2 regions of the Paenibacillus sp. JGP012 genome follow, and region 1 is predicted to be linked to the other one. Evidence: riboswitches for the same ligand, from Rfam matches in the RefSeq annotation. Region 1 holds a riboswitch; the other holds the start of a gene.
The links. Region 1 has a riboswitch for glycine ahead of gcvT (glycine cleavage system aminomethyltransferase GcvT). Riboswitches for the same ligand answer to the same signal wherever they lie in the genome.

Region 2: linked by a shared signal. The riboswitch ahead of sdaAB (L-serine ammonia-lyase, iron-sulfur-dependent subunit beta) and the one ahead of gcvT (glycine cleavage system aminomethyltransferase GcvT) in region 1 are both predicted to bind glycine.

What each region holds. Positions count from the first base shown of each region.
Region 1 covers NZ_JACHKG010000011.1:85,926-93,745, forward strand. Annotated here, with positions in the region: gene ptsP (phosphoenolpyruvate--protein phosphotransferase) at 1-592, shown strand, start outside; gene gcvPB (aminomethyl-transferring glycine dehydrogenase subunit GcvPB) at 850-2,346, opposite strand; gene gcvPA (aminomethyl-transferring glycine dehydrogenase subunit GcvPA) at 2,463-3,821, opposite strand; gene gcvT (glycine cleavage system aminomethyltransferase GcvT) at 3,818-4,960, opposite strand; glycine riboswitch at 5,189-5,289, opposite strand; glycine riboswitch at 5,293-5,416, opposite strand; gene gcvH (glycine cleavage system protein GcvH) at 5,762-6,151, shown strand; gene HNR77_RS15240 (PTS mannitol transporter subunit IIBC) at 6,593-7,820, shown strand, end outside.
Region 2 covers NZ_JACHKG010000021.1:81,993-89,812, forward strand. Annotated here, with positions in the region: gene HNR77_RS21815 (response regulator transcription factor) at 1-85, shown strand, start outside; gene HNR77_RS21820 (HAMP domain-containing sensor histidine kinase) at 82-1,548, shown strand; gene HNR77_RS21825 (LolA family protein) at 1,585-2,676, shown strand; glycine riboswitch at 2,895-3,023, shown strand; glycine riboswitch at 3,028-3,165, shown strand; gene sdaAB (L-serine ammonia-lyase, iron-sulfur-dependent subunit beta) at 3,280-3,969, shown strand; gene sdaAA (L-serine ammonia-lyase, iron-sulfur-dependent, subunit alpha) at 3,959-4,885, shown strand; gene HNR77_RS21840 (alpha-glycosidase) at 5,064-6,824, opposite strand; gene HNR77_RS21845 (response regulator transcription factor) at 7,057-7,740, shown strand; gene HNR77_RS21850 (HAMP domain-containing sensor histidine kinase) at 7,773-7,820, shown strand, end outside.

The DNA.
Region 1 (7,820 bases):
GCGTGCGTTGCTGCGTGCAAGTGTACACGGAAACCTGCGTATCATGTTCCCGATGATCGCAACACTGGGTGAATTCCGTGAAGCAAAAGCTGTCCTGCTCGAAGAGAAGGAAAAGCTGGTCGCTGAAGGGATTGCTGTTTCCGACAGCATTCAACTCGGTATCATGGTCGAAATTCCTTCAACAGCTGTAATGGCGGATCAATTCGCCAAAGAAGTGGACTTCTTCAGTATCGGTACGAACGATCTGATTCAGTACACGATGGCTGCTGACCGGATGAACGAGCGTGTATCTTATCTGTACCAGCCTTACAACCCGGCCATTTTGCGTTTGGTTAAAATGGTTATCGATGCAGCGCATCGCGAAGGTAAATGGGCTGGCATGTGCGGTGAGATGGCAGGAGATGAAACAGCAATTCCATTGCTGCTTGGTCTCGGACTGGATGAGTTCAGCATGAGCGCAACTTCCATTCTGCCAGCACGCAGCCAGATCACCAAGCTGTCCCGTGCGGACATGCAGGAGCTGGCAGCCAAAGCGTTGGAAATGCAAACCGCTGAACAAGTGGTTGAACTCGTTCAAAGCATTCAAGCGTAATTTTGCCGGAGTTTCCTCCGGATTTGAGGTTTTCTTTTTCCGAATTAAAGGGCTGCCTTGGGCAGCAATATCGCCGGTGTCCACGAATAAAGTGGGTGCCGGCTTTTTTTGTTTTCACGCTTGAAATGGTAGTCGCGATGCACGCTACAAATAAATGCAAAAAATCCCCTTGCACAGGGAGGTAATACCTCATTACGTACAAGGGGATGACATACAGTCAATAAACAGTACATGGGCTAAAAGTTATAAATCAATGCTCAGCTGCAAGCACAATTCAGTACAGGTTTACGTGCCGCAGTCGTTTCATCCAGTCGCGTGACGGGTGTGCCATAGGGTGCATTCAGCACTACTTCAGGTGTTTCTTCCGCTTCCTTGGCGATGCGAATCATCGTATCAATAAATCCGTCGAGCGTTTCTTTGCTTTCGGTCTCGGTTGGCTCAATCATGATACATTCCTCAACATTAAGCGGGAAGTAGATTGTTGGCGGGTGATATCCAAAGTCCAGCAGACGCTTCGCCACATCCAGTGTGCGTACACCGTACTGCTTCAGTCCGCGTCCTGACATCACAAATTCATGCTTGCATACACCCGGATAAGGAATCTCATAGTGAGGTGCGAGACGAGCCATCATATAGTTGGCGTTCAGCACGGCACATTCGGATACACGGCGCAAGCCTTCTGGACCATAGGTACGAATGTAAGCATAGGCACGAACCAGGATGCCGAAGTTGCCATAGTAGGCTTTTACCCGGCCGATGGATTGATCTCCTTCATAATCCAGTGCATAAACACCCTGAACATTCTGAACAACCATCGGTTTGGGCAGGAACGGGATCAGACGGCTTTTCACACCGACCGGACCTGCACCCGGTCCGCCGCCGCCATGCGGGGTGCTCATCGTTTTGTGCAAGTTCAAATGCACCACATCAAAGCCCATATCCCCTGGCCGTGTAATGCCCATAATGGCATTGGAATTGGCTCCGTCGTAATAAAGGAGGCCGCCAGCCTCGTGTACGATCGCCGCAATCTTTTGAATGTCCTTCTCAAACAAGCCGAGTGTATTCGGATTTGTCAGCATCAAGGCAGCGGTATCCGTTCCAACCGCTGCACGTAGCGCCTCCAGATCAACAAGACCATCTGTACGGGAAGGGATCGTGACCGTTTCGAATCCAGCCACCGTTGCGCTGGCCGGGTTTGTACCGTGAGAGGAGTCGGGCACGATAACTTTGGTACGAAGCTCGCCGCGACTTTCGTGATAAGCGCGAATCATCATCAATCCGGTCCATTCGCCATGTGCTCCCGCAGCGGGCTGAAGGGTTACGGCATCCATGCCAGTCAGCCCGGCCAGATCCTGCTGTAACGTATACAGCAGTTCCAGCGCACCTTGAAGGCTCGATTCATGCTGGTAAGGATGGATTTTGGCAAAACCGTTATACCGGGCAACATCCTCGTTAATCTTCGGGTTGTATTTCATCGTACAGGAGCCAAGCGGGTAAAATCCGTTATCTACCCCGAAGTTGCGGCGGGATAATGCAGTATAGTGGCGAATGACATCCACTTCAAATACTTCCGGCAAGGCTGCAGCTTCTGAGCGCAGCATTTCCCGGGGAATCAACGTGTCGGCATCCAGACGGGGCACATCACATTCCGGCAGGGAATAAGCTACGCGGCCCGGGCTGCTCAATTCAAAGATCAATGTTTGCTCGGGAGCAGCCGATGATGCAGTTTGCAGATTGGCAGCTGCGGATTGCACACCAGTCTCGGACTGCTGATTCGCAGGTTGAACTGCACTGGTTGTATCAGAATGTGAATTTGTTTGGCCTTCCGATGAGGCTCCGGCCGCGGTCGCTTTTGTTGTCGTTTCCTGAGTCACAGTGATCCCTCCAATACACGTGCGAATTCGTCAATCTCTTCTTTGCTGCGACGTTCGGTAACGGCGATGAGCATATGTCCTGCAAGCTCCGGATAGTCCTTCCCAAGCTCATAACCACCGATGAAGCCTGCATCCAGCAGCTTCAGCTGGAGGGCATCCACATCGGTTCCTTCGGGCAGCTGGATCACAAACTCGTTAAAGGTAGGAGCTGCGAAAGTCAGGCTTACACCCGGGATCGCTTTGAACTTCTGGAGCGCATAGTGGCTTTTCTGTAAATTCAGGTCAGCGACATCTATCATGCCCTGTCTTCCCATGGTGGACATGTAAACGGAAGCACTTAACGCGAGCAAGGCCTGATTCGAGCAGATGTTGGACGTCGCTTTTTCGCGGCGGATGTGCTGCTCGCGCGCTTGCAGCGTCAGCACGAAGCCACGTTTGCCGTTGCGGTCGGTCGTCTGACCGACAATGCGACCGGGAATCCGGCGCATGTGAGCCTGGGACACGGCGAAGTATCCGCAAGTGGGTCCGCCAAGCGAAGCGGCGATTCCAAGGGGCTGCGCATCGCCTACTACGATGTCGGCACCCAGCTTGCCTGGCGCTTCCAGCAGACCGAGCGACAGCGGGTTGGCGCTCACAACGAGCAGGCCTTTGTGTGCATGCACAAGGTCGGCGGCCTGCTTTACATTTTCCACAGCACCGAAGAAGTTGGGGCTTTGAATCATGACTGCTGCGGTGTCGTCCGAAATGGCTGCTTGCAGGGCATCCCAATCCGTCACGCCATCCTTGTAACCAATCTCTACGATCTCCAGACTCAAGCCATGTGCATAGGCCTGTAATACTTGACGGGCTTCCGGATGAACGGTACGGGATACGATAAGCTGTTTGCGGCGTGTGGCAGCTGCGGCCAGATTACCTGCTTCAGCAAATGCGGTTGCACCATCATACATGCTGGCATTCGCTACGGCCATACCCGTCAGCTCACAGATGTAGGATTGAAATTCGAAGATCGCTTGCAGCTCCCCTTGGCTGATCTCAGGCTGATAGGGGGTGTAGGCGGTATAGAACTCCGAACGGGAAATAACATGGTTGATGACAGAAGGGATGTGATGGTCATAGATGCCTGCGCCGAGAAAGCTGGCGTGTGTCTCAAAGTTGGCATTTTTACCAGCTTGCTTGGACATGTGACGGGTTAGCGCATATTCATCCAGCTTGGAGGAGACAGGCAGCTCGCCCTGATAACGAATCTCCTGCGGGATGTCTTTGAACAGATCTTCAATCGTATCCACACCAATCGTGGCGAGCATCGCGCTCTGGTCCTGTTCAGTCATGGGGATATAGCGGTGCTTGCTCGTCATGCTTGCTCAGCTCCTTGGGTAGGGGTCTTTGACGTACGTGTCCGTTTATGAAAAGGGGTTCTGACGACCTCGGCTTTCAGCTTTTTGCCACGAATCTCAATCTCCAGCGGTGTTCCCAGTGCGGCATGTCTGGCATCAATCAGGGCAAGGCCCAGATTACGCTTCAAGGTTGGTGATTGGGTACCTGTTGTTACTTCTCCAATCTGCACGTCACCTGTGTAGATCGGATAATGCGGACGAGGAATGCCGCGCTCCAGCACTTCAATGCCAACGAGCTTGCGGGCAGGACCGTCATTTTTCTGCTGCAGCAAAGCTTCGTGTCCGATAAAAGGTCCGGCATTCAGCTTCACAAACATGCCAAGACCTGCCTCCAGTGGAGAGATGGTGGGCGACAGCTCCTGACCATACAAAGGCAGCTTCGCTTCAAATCGAAGTGTATCGCGAGCGCCAAGTCCTGCCGGAACCAGCCCCAGATCCGCACCGGCTTCCATCAATCCGTTCCACACCAGAGCAGCCTGCTCTGCTGATACGTACAGCTCAAAGCCGTCCTCTCCAGTGTATCCGGTACGCGATAACAGCAGGCTGACCCCGCATACGCTGGCATCCTGTACAAAGCGGAAAGGTTCGATAGAATCTGCATCCGTGCCCGCGCCTGTAACTTTGCCCAGAATTTCGACTGCCAGCGGACCCTGCAGTGCAAGCAAAGCTGTCTGCTCCGAAACATTGGTCATGTTCACGCCAGGAGTCATATGCTCTTGCAGCCAGGCCCAATCCTTGTCGATATTGGAGGCATTCACAACGAGCATATAGTGCTGCTCCGCCAGCTTGTAGATCAGCAGATCATCCACTACACCGCCATCAGGATAACACATCAGAGTATATTGGGCCTGGCCCGGTACAATTGTGGTTACATCATTGGTGGTCATGTGTTGTAAAAAGGCTTCCGCCTGCTCTCCCGTAACGGTGAATTCACCCATATGGGACACATCAAACAGCCCGGCACGCTCACGCACTGCTTCATGCTCCTTTTGAATACCGCTGAACTGCACCGGCAGCTCCCAGCCTCCAAAATCGATGCAGCGTACACCTTCATATTGAGCATACAGGGGGAAGAGTGGTGTTCTTAATAAGTCGGACATCCAATCACCTCGTCAAGGGCCGTTATCGGGCCAAGTATAGAAACGCGAAATCTGTGAATCAGGTATAGATGCTAAACAACAAACACATTCATAAGTATTGGATGAAGTCGTTTATGAAAAACACGCTGCCAAGGCCGACGATTCGATATCCTGTATTTCTTTTTTGGGGAAAAAGGAAAAGGACAGGCCAAAGAACCGGCATGCCATATAGCACGCTGTATTCTTAGGCTCTGTCCCTTGTACCTGAGAGTTACCCCGCCGCTAATGCAAACAGGTTTCCCCTTGGGTGATCGTAACGTCCGTTAAGGACGGTTAGATGCTCTCCAGAGTTGCGTCCTGTAAAAGTCCTTTTGCCTGAGAGATTCGCCTCCGCTTGTCGGTGGTTTACTCCTTCGGCGCCGCCTTATGTACATCCCCAGAACGGGTGTCACGGGCAGTCTCTCCCTTTACATTCATCCGCGGTTCATACGTAATGTAATTCACTTCAGTTGCTTCTTTCATTAAAACGTGAATCTGATCATGATGTCAAGAACAATATCATTAAACCTGTTTAAAAGACGAATATTATGTTGTTTATCGGATGAAACGTTCGTATATTCAAAATGAGTGCGTTTACTATGTTATTATTCTCCAGTATATGTAGAAAGAGTTCTTTTTGGTGATGGGACCACAGGCATGAATTTCGAATAAATTGTAAGCTATCTTGACATTTGAATGCGAAATATTTACGCTGTTGTTTGGGGAAAAGGTAAAGGTCAAAGAACGCATGCACTCATTATTGAAGAAGCGAGGCGGATATGGATGAGCGAATTGAGAAGTGATTTCCTGTACAGTGAAGAGCATGAGTGGGTGCAAACCGTTGGAGAGGATACCGTTCGGATCGGCATTACCGAGTTCGCACAGCATCAGCTGGGTGACATTGTGTTTGTAGAACTGCCTGACCTTGAAGCAAGTGTCGCTGCGGCCGAGAGCATCGGAACCATTGAATCGGTGAAAACGGTGTCGGATTTATTTTCGCCTGTTAGCGGTACGATTGTTGCAGTCAATGAAGCGCTGCAGGACTCGCCGGAGCTGGTAAACAGCTCTCCTTATGAAGAAGGCTGGATGATTGAAATCTGTGTTGAGGGAGATTTGCAGGCGGCTCTATCCGCACTTCTGAATGCGGATGCTTATCGGAAGCATATTGAGTAGAAGATGTACTGCCTGATCGGATTGATTTGTACTTACTGACATATATATTATCATATAACATTAAAAAATGATGTTCTTTGAACCTGTGTGGGCTGCCAGCTCATGCAGGTTTTTTAATGTTTTTGCAGGAGTAGTTGAACGGTTCTTGAGCCATAACCATATGAAATCAGGATAAAAATGGGGAGCGCGGACCAAGCTATGATACTGCTTCCTGTACTGTATATGATCTGGATCATAGCTCCTATAATCCTTATGTATCAAGGGTTCGAAGGAATATGACTACATAAAAACGATTACATAATCTAATGTTGTCATCATTGTTCATGACGAAAGTACGCTTTCATTTGATTGAACAGCAGCGGTTTCTCGCTTAGGATTACAGCAGGGATGTATGACACCCCTTTCAAATTTATAATGACTTGATTCAAGGAGGATAAACCAATGAGTAATTTGGACCAAACGTCCAATTCCAAGGGTGGGTTACGTGTCGGTGTGCAGCGCTTTGGACGATTCCTGAGCGGTATGGTTATGCCTAATATGGGCGCGTTTATTGCTTGGGGATTAATCACCGCGATGTTTATCAAAACAGGCTGGTTCCCGAATGAAACGTTGTCACAGCTCGTTGATCCGATGATTAAATATTTACTGCCGCTGCTGATCGGTTATACCGGGGGTACGATCGTGCATGGAACACGAGGCGGGGTCGTCGGGGCGATTATGACGATTGGTGTCATTGTAGGCAGTGACATTCCGATGTTCCTTGGAGCCATGATTGCGGGACCATTCGGGGCATGGGTGATCAAAAAGTTTGATAAATCGGTAGAGGGCAAGATCAGAGCCGGTTTTGAAATGCTGGTCAACAATTTCTCGGCCGGAATTATCGGCGGTATTTTGGGCATCATTGCCTTATTGGGGATCGGACCTGCCGTAGAGGCCATCAGCAAGGTGCTGTCTGCAGGCGTACAGGGTTTGATGAACCTGGGCTTGCTGCCGCTGGTCAATCTGATCATTGAACCAGGAAAAGTATTATTCCTGAATAATGCAATTAACCACGGGATATTAACACCGATTGCTACAGATCAGGCAAGAGAACTGGGTCAGTCCGTGCTTTATATGCTGGAATCTAACCCTGGGCCGGGTCTGGGGATTTTGCTGGCATACTGCTTCTTCGGACGGGGAACAGCGAGATCATCTGCACCGGGTGCAGTCATTATTCATTTCTTTGGCGGGATTCACGAAATTTATTTCCCTTACATTCTGATGAGACCCATTCTGATTCTGGCCGCTATCGCTGGTGGTGTAACAGGGACATTGACGTTCATGCTGACAGGAGCAGGACTGGTGTCGGCACCATCACCGGGCAGTATCATTGCTTATTTCCTGCTGACGCCGAAAGGTGGATACATCCCGATGCTTGCAGGGGTTATCGTTGCCGCGGTTGTTTCCTTCCTGGTGGCCTCTCTGCTGCTCAAAACGGGTAAACAGAAGGATGAAGATCTGGAATCGGCCTCCAGCCGAATGAAGGACATGAAGAGTCAAGGCAATACGGCAAATGCAGCCATTACGGCAGATCACCGTGATGCAGACAGAGCAGCAAATATCGGCATTGCTGCAGCTGCCAAAGCAAAAGCGGATGTGAAAAAGATTGTATTCTCCTGTGATGCAGGTA
Region 2 (7,820 bases), on a different contig from region 1:
GCTGGGAGATGAGCCGCATCAGCCGCGCTGGATTCAAACGGTATGGGGCAGCGGTTACCGCTTTATTGGGGAGCGGATCGAATGAAGCTGAAATATTGGCTGATGCTTGCGTTCCTGATTGTCATGTTTTTGCCTGTGGCCGCGGGTTGGGCATTGTTTTCCTTGTATAACTATTATGAAAGTCAGCGCGCAGTAGCTGAATACGTGGAGTTATCCGGACGTTTCGCTCCCATAGAGAAGGCGCTGGATAATCCAGAGCTGTACCAGCTGCAGTCTCCCGAGCATCATCAAATTCTCCCTGAGCTTGCCAGTGAACAGGTGAGTTTCAATCTGTATCTGCCCTCTGGCATTCGGGTGTACAGTTCTGGCGGGGATACATGGTCATCAGGTGGATACACGATAAGAAGCTCTGAATTATACCGGAACCTGTACAACCTGCAGATTCGTCACCGTACATTTTCGCTGAAGAAGCCGGTCTGGAATCATGGAGAACTGGTGGGCATTTATGAGATAACGATGCTGCGTCAGGATTGGCTTGAAGGCATATCGATTCGAACAACCTGGGTTGTCGGCGGAGCAGTGTTATTCTTTGTACTGTTGTATGGGACGGTGCTGTGGCTGCTATCCCGGAAGCTTTTCTCCCCCATGAAAGTGTTGATGGACAGGATGCATGCGTTTGCCCGTGGAGAAAAACCGGATGGTGTACGGGCAAAAATTCGGAACGATGAGATGGGTACGCTGCTACAGCAGTTCGATTCGATGCAGCAAACGGTCAGGCAGACTCAGGCAGAGGTGGAGAAGCAGCAAAAAGAAAAAGAGATGATTGTAGCGTCTCTGTCTCATGACCTGAAAACACCGTTGATGTCCATCAGTGCTTATGCGGAGGCAATCAGTATGGACAACCGTTCTGAACGATTGGAGAGACAGGAGTATAAAGATGTTATTGCAAGGAATGTTGAGCGCATGAAACAGATGATCGGTGAGCTTGAGATGTATACAGCGCTTGGCTCCAGTGATTCGGAACTGGCTATGGTTGAGGTGGAAGGGGAAGAGTTTTTCGAGATGCTGCTGGGCAGTTACGGAGGACTTGCGGAACGTGATCATTACAACATGCAGGTGTCTGTACGCACGAATCATCTCTACTCGATTCATCCTGAATCACTGATGCGCCTGACCGATAATCTGGTGCATAATGCACTTCGTTATACTCCACCCGAAGGTAGAATCGGACTCGCTGTAATTGATTCAGTGGAGGAACTCCCCGAATGGATGGATCCGTTACTCAGAGCGGAGCTTGACCCTTACAGAACCGGGGCAACGATCCTGGTGATTCAGAATGAAGGTCCTGCAATTCCGCCAGAACAGCTGAAGCGAATCTTCGAGCCGTATGTTCAATATCACAAGCAGGAGAGGCACGGCTTCGCAGGAGGCTCAGGCTTGGGATTAAGCATAGCCAGAAGGATTGCATTAAAGCATGGAGGGGATATGCGCATGTGGTCCTCGGAACAATACGGGACTGCGGCTGTGTGCCGATTGCCGGAACTGTAACGATACACAGAAATTATAGAAGGAGGATGATCGTTTATGATGAAGAAAGGATGGAAGCTGCTCGGAGCTGCCTTGATTGCCACTTCAATGTTAGCAGGATGTGCGGAAAAGGAGGTGCTTGGCATGTCAGGGGATGACATGATTGAGAAGATTATTGCTGCCGAGTCAGAGCCGGCTTCCTACTATGCGGAAGGTCTTTTGAAGATGTGGACGGATGGGGAAATCACAAATACTGTACAGGTGAAGGAATGGGTAGACGGGAAAATAGGACAGCAGCGGGTTGAGACAGAGGAAGATGGAAATGTAAGTTATGCAGTTCATAACGGATCAGAGATTCTGATTTATGAGAAAGAGGCCAAGACCGCTTTTTCAATGGACTCCTCCTCGTTTCAGCAAGAACCTAACCAAACCCAAAAGCAGATGCTTGTCGATCAACTGGAACGGATGCGTGATTCCCACAACGTGAAGACGCTGGGCCAGGAAACGATTCAAGGTCATGAGGTAATCCACATTGAACTAACACCCAAGGATGAAAAATCCCTGTCGATATCGTCCGAATATTGGATAGACCCCAAGAAGTGGATGGTTATTAAAGCGACCAGTACGTACGGGGATACCAAATCGGAGGTGCTGTATGACCTGATTGATTACAATCCTGAATTCACGGACAAGACGTTTACGCTGGACATCCCTGCAGACGTTGAGATCAAAAAGATGAATGATGTGATGAATAACAAGGAAATAACACTGGAAGAAGCAGAGAAGGCAGTGGGTCAGCCGTTCCTGCAATATGCAGGGAAGGATCTGGAATTGTCGAGAATCGAGATGACTTCGTCCGTGAGTGAAAGCCGGGATGAGGTGACGTTATATTATGTGAAGAATAACAAGCCCGAGATCAGTATAACCGTATTCCAGGCACCTGAGGAAAATGTAGATGAAAAACTGCTGCCTGATGAAAAGAACGTGAAGGTTCGTGAGACAGAGGGCTCGTATATGGCGATGATTCGCAATTTGTCATGGAGCGAGGCAGGTCTGCGATATTCGATCATGGGAGAAAATGATTCCTGGACACAGGAGAAGCTGCAGTTGTGGGCGGATGCACTCCAGCTTGCAAAGTCAAGCAAATAATATCCTGTGAATAGGGAGCCTTGAACAAAATCAGTGAACAATGCATATTATTATAGAAACGAAGGAATCCTTACTTTCTGACAGTCAGGGATTCCTTTTTATTACAACAGGCATGTTGCGTCACTTTAGTTGACATAAATTGAGCGACATATTAATCTGTATATGATTGAATGAATGCCAAAAGCGTGATTCGTAATGAAATAACAGAATACAGCGAATGATAACGAGCGGGAGAGACCTGAGCGGACTGCACATAATGTACAGGCCGGGTTCAGGCACCGAAGGAGCAAGCTGTTATGCACCCGGCATAGCGGTTAATCTCTCAGGTAAATGTACCATCGTTGGACGCAGCTCTGGAGAGTGCGCAGAAGAAGCGCCACCCAAGGGGAATATGATTGGTCAGCTCGGAAAACAGGTTGGTACAGGAACGTACTTGACTTTGTTCTGATGCTGCTGCGATCATGAAACTCTCAGGTATCAAGGACAGAGAGAGGGCTAACGGCCTTCTTCTGTCCTTTTTTGATGTCATCATTCAGTAAATCAGGAACATTATGGCGGGTCTTGTCTGGATAACGATGACGAAACCAATTGGAGGGTTACAACGTGCGATTTAAAGATGTTTTCTCAATTATCGGTCCGTCGATGACAGGACCATCCAGTTCACATACAGCGGGTGCTGCAAGGCTGGGCCGTATTGCCTGCCAATGGCTGGGATGCACACCGGAGCGTGCGCGGCTCACACTGTACGGATCATTTGCAGATACGTACCAGGGACACGGGACCGATCTGGCACTCATTGGCGGCCTGCTCGATTATGTTACGGATGATCCGCGGATACCGGATGCAGAGCAGTATGCAGCCGAAGCGGGCATGGAGGTTGAATTTTATACGAGCGGTCTACCTGCTCCCCACCCTAACACGGTTAAGATTGAACTCTGGCATGGTGAACGGCAGTGCTCATTAATGGGGGCTTCCATTGGCGGCGGCAGTGTGTCGGTGCATGCGCTGAATGATTTTCGCGTGCAGATCAGTGGGGAATTTCCAACGTTAGTATTGCGTCATGCAGACAAAGCAGGCGTGCTGGCCTCGGTCACTTCAACAATTAGCTCCTCTGGAGTGAACATCGGGTATATGCAGGTGGATCGAAAGGCACGGGATGGAGAGGCGCTGACGGCGATGGAGATGGATGCTCCTCCGAGTGAAGAGGTTCTGAAAAAACTGCGTTCGCTGGATCATGTGCTGGACATTCGAGTGATTGATCTGAAGAGAGGGGTTGACCCGAATGCGGTTTAAACATTTGCATGAATTAAACGCGATCTGCACAGCCGAGTCCAAAACAATTGCGCAGCTAATGATTGAGGAGCAGGTGCAGGAGACGAACACACCGGAGGCAGACGTGGTGAAGCAGATGTCTGAATACTACCAGGTGATGAAGGAAGCGGTGCGCAAGGGGCTTACAGAGGATACAACATCACGCAGCGGACTGACTGGTGGAGACGGGAAAAAGATGGCCGAATACATTCGCCAGGGGGAGACCTGCTCCGGTGAAGCTTCTGCTCTTGCTATGGCCTACGCTCTGTGTGTATCGGAAGTGAATGCTTCTATGGGGCGTATCGTGGCTACGCCAACAGCGGGCTCCTGCGGTATTATTCCGGGTGTGTTCATCAGCTCGCAGGAACGCTTTGGCTGGACGGATGAACATCTGGTGAACGGACTGTTCTGTGCCGGGGCTATCGGGTACGTCATTGCCAACAACTCATTTATCTCCGGTGCGGAGGGCGGCTGCCAGGCCGAGGTAGGGTCTGCAATCGGTATGGCTGCGGGTGCGATGGTGGAGCTGCGCGGCGGCACGCCGGAGCAGGTCGTGCATGCGGTCGGGCTGGCTTTGAAAAATACACTGGGCCTCATCTGTGATCCGGTGGCTGGCCTGGTAGAGATTCCATGCATCGTGCGTAACGGACTCGGCGCCGTTACCGCACTGGCTGCGGCGGATATGGCTCTGGCAGGCGTACGCAGCGCCATTCCTTCCGATGAAGTGATTGATGTCATGCTGGAGGTGGGCAGTGCGATGCCTAGCCGTCATCGTGAGACAGCGCAGGGCGGGCTTGCCCAGACCCCTACAGGCCGCAAAATGATGGAAAAGCTGGCGAAACCGAAGGCGAAGCGGGCAGAGCCGGAAGACAAACCTGATATCCCAGGTACGGATTAAGGCAAAACAAGACAAACCGAATACAAAAAAACACATGACAAAAGAGCGTTCATCCACCTGTGTAGCAGATCAGGTTATGATGAACGCTTTTTATATGGACTGTCTGCCCCGTTTGTCGACCTGTAGCGTCGTTGTGAACATATACTTAATCCATGCCAGGTGAAGAATCTGGCTATTATTATTGCTCCGCCAGTTCCGTACGCATAACGGCATAGCCATAGGCAGGCAGTTCAATGGCGAGAACCCCTTGGTCTATAGCGGTGCGGTGATTGCCTTCAAACAGCTCGGTCCAGGGCTGATCGCCTGCCTCCAGCTCAACGATGGCGGTTTCCTCTGAGCGGTTGAACAGCACCAGAATGCGCTCGGTATCACTCTTGCGTTCCATAACGAGCTGACTGCCGCCCGCACGGGCTTGCAGGAAGCGAACCGTGCCTTCTGCACGCAATGCCGGATGTGCATGACGAAGGGCAATCAGCTTTTGATAAAAGCTGAGCAGTTCCCGGTCCTGCTTCGCTTCATCCCACTCCATGCATTTGCGGCATCCCGGATCATGGTCCCCGTCGAGGCCAATCTCGTCACCATAATAGATGCAGGGTGCTCCCATATAGCTGAACTGGAACAATGCGGCCAGCTTCATCTTGCGCTGATCTCCCTCGCACAAGGTAAGCAGGCGGGGGGTATCATGACTGTCCAGCAAGTTAAACGCCACCTCGCTGGCCTGAAGCGGATAGCGGGATAACTGGCGGCCTATGGAGTTGGCGAATTGTTCGGCGTGCATCTTATCTTCAACAAAGAAAGCATTCACAGCTGCCGTAAACGGATAATTCATCGCGGCATCAAACTGGTCGCCCTGCAGCCAGGCAGAGGACTCATTCCATATTTCGCCCAGAATGTAGGCGTCGGGATTGGCTGCTTTCACGACACGGCGGAAATCACGCCAAAAAGCATCATCCACTTCATCGGCTACATCGAGACGCCAGCCGTCCGTGCCGATTTCCTTGATCCAATACTCGGCTACTTCAAGCAAGTAGGCTTTGACATCGGGGTTTTCGGTATTCAGCTTGGGCATATGTGGTTCAAAGCCAAACGTCTCATAAGTTGGAATGCCTTCCTTCACGTCCAGCGGAAACTCGTGGATATGAAACCAGTCTTTGTATTTGGATGCCGCGCCGTGCTTCTGCACGTCCAGGAATGGGGCAAATGTTTTGCCGGAATGATTAAATACCGCATCCAGCAGTACACGAATGCCGCGTTCGTGACACAGCTTAACCAAACGTTTCACCGTATCCGCATCTCCGAAGTGGCGATCTACGCGCAGGTAGTCTTCGGTATCGTATTTATGGTTTGTCGTAGCCTCAAAGATGGGAGTGAAGTAGATTGCATTAATGCCCAGTTCGCTAAGGTAATCCAGATGATCCATCACCCCTTGCAGGTCGCCGCCAAAGAAATTGAACGGTGTAGGTTCACCGCCCCATGGTTCAGCCTTCTCGGGATTGATTGCAGGATTACCGTTCGCGAAGCGTTCGGGGAAAATTTGATAAAATACTGCATCCTTCACCCAAGCCGGGGGTGTAAATACAGCTCCTGCATGAATATAAGGGAACTGAAACATCCGGCCCGGATCATCCGGCTCCTCGTCCTGGAAGTCCGTCTCGGTCATCCAGATCTGTTCATCCCCATTTTTAAGCAAAAAAGCATACTTCAATCGACGATACGGAGGTTTCACTTCCCCCTCGTAATAATCAAACATGGAATCTGACGTGAATTTGGTCAACGGCACGATATCCCGTGTTTCCTCCCACGCATATTTATCCCCGGTCAGGGCATAAACCTCGGTCAAGTCATTCTTTTTGGCACGCAGGCGCAGGTGAATGGTATCCTGGTCATAGGCATAGGCCCAGTTCCGTTTGGGTTGGTGAAAGATGGCTTCGAGCAGCATGTGAAATTCCTCCCGTCAGATGTGTATAGGATATGCAGAAGCAAGTGTGGTATATGTAATGCTTATCCGACTATTGTGAAGCTGAATGTTTCGGTTAATATTACGTCAACACGGATTGCGTTATAATAACTCTGAAGGCAGGTCATCTGTAATGATGAAGTGATGCGGATATGCCAAATCTGCCCAGATATATCATTAACCCAAAGGGTAGTGAAAGGAAACGAGTACATATATGAAAAACAAATTGTTATACATTGAAGACGATACCGAGATTGCGGCGTGGGTAAGAGAGGATCTGGAGGACCGCGGTTATGAGGTCACGTGGCTCGGCAGCGGAGAGGGTGCTGTTGAGGCGGCAGCGGGCTGTTCTCTGGTGATACTGGACGTTATGCTGCCAGGACTGGATGGATTTACAATAGGTCAGCGTTTGAAAAAAGAGTACCCTGCTGTGCCGATCGTCATGCTCTCGGCCAGAACGTCGATTGACGACAAGCTGCATGGGCTTGATTTTGCCGATGACTATGTGACCAAGCCATTTCATCCAGACGAGCTTGCTGCCCGCATTGAGGTGCAGCTGCGCAAGGCAGGTGCGGCTGTATCCAGCAATAATGTCTTGAAGCTCGATCATCTGGCGATCTATGAGAAGGATAACCGGATCGTTAACGAGCAGACGGGAGAAGAAATTATTTTATCAGGCAAACAGTTTCACATTTTCTCGTATCTGCTCAGAAATATGGGGATGATCCGTACCAAAGAGCAGATCTATGAGGCGGTATGGAACGAACCTTATCTGGATGGAGACAAGACACTAATGGTACATATCCGGCATCTGCGGGAGAAGCTGGAGCTTGATCCGGCGAACCCGGTCATCATTCAGACGGTGCGTGGTGTAGGATACCGAGTGAAGAAGCCATGATTAGCTGGCTCCGGCAACGAAAAGCAAAGAGAATGGAACGGAACGCGACATTACAGCCCTCTGTCCGGCCCAAAATGAAG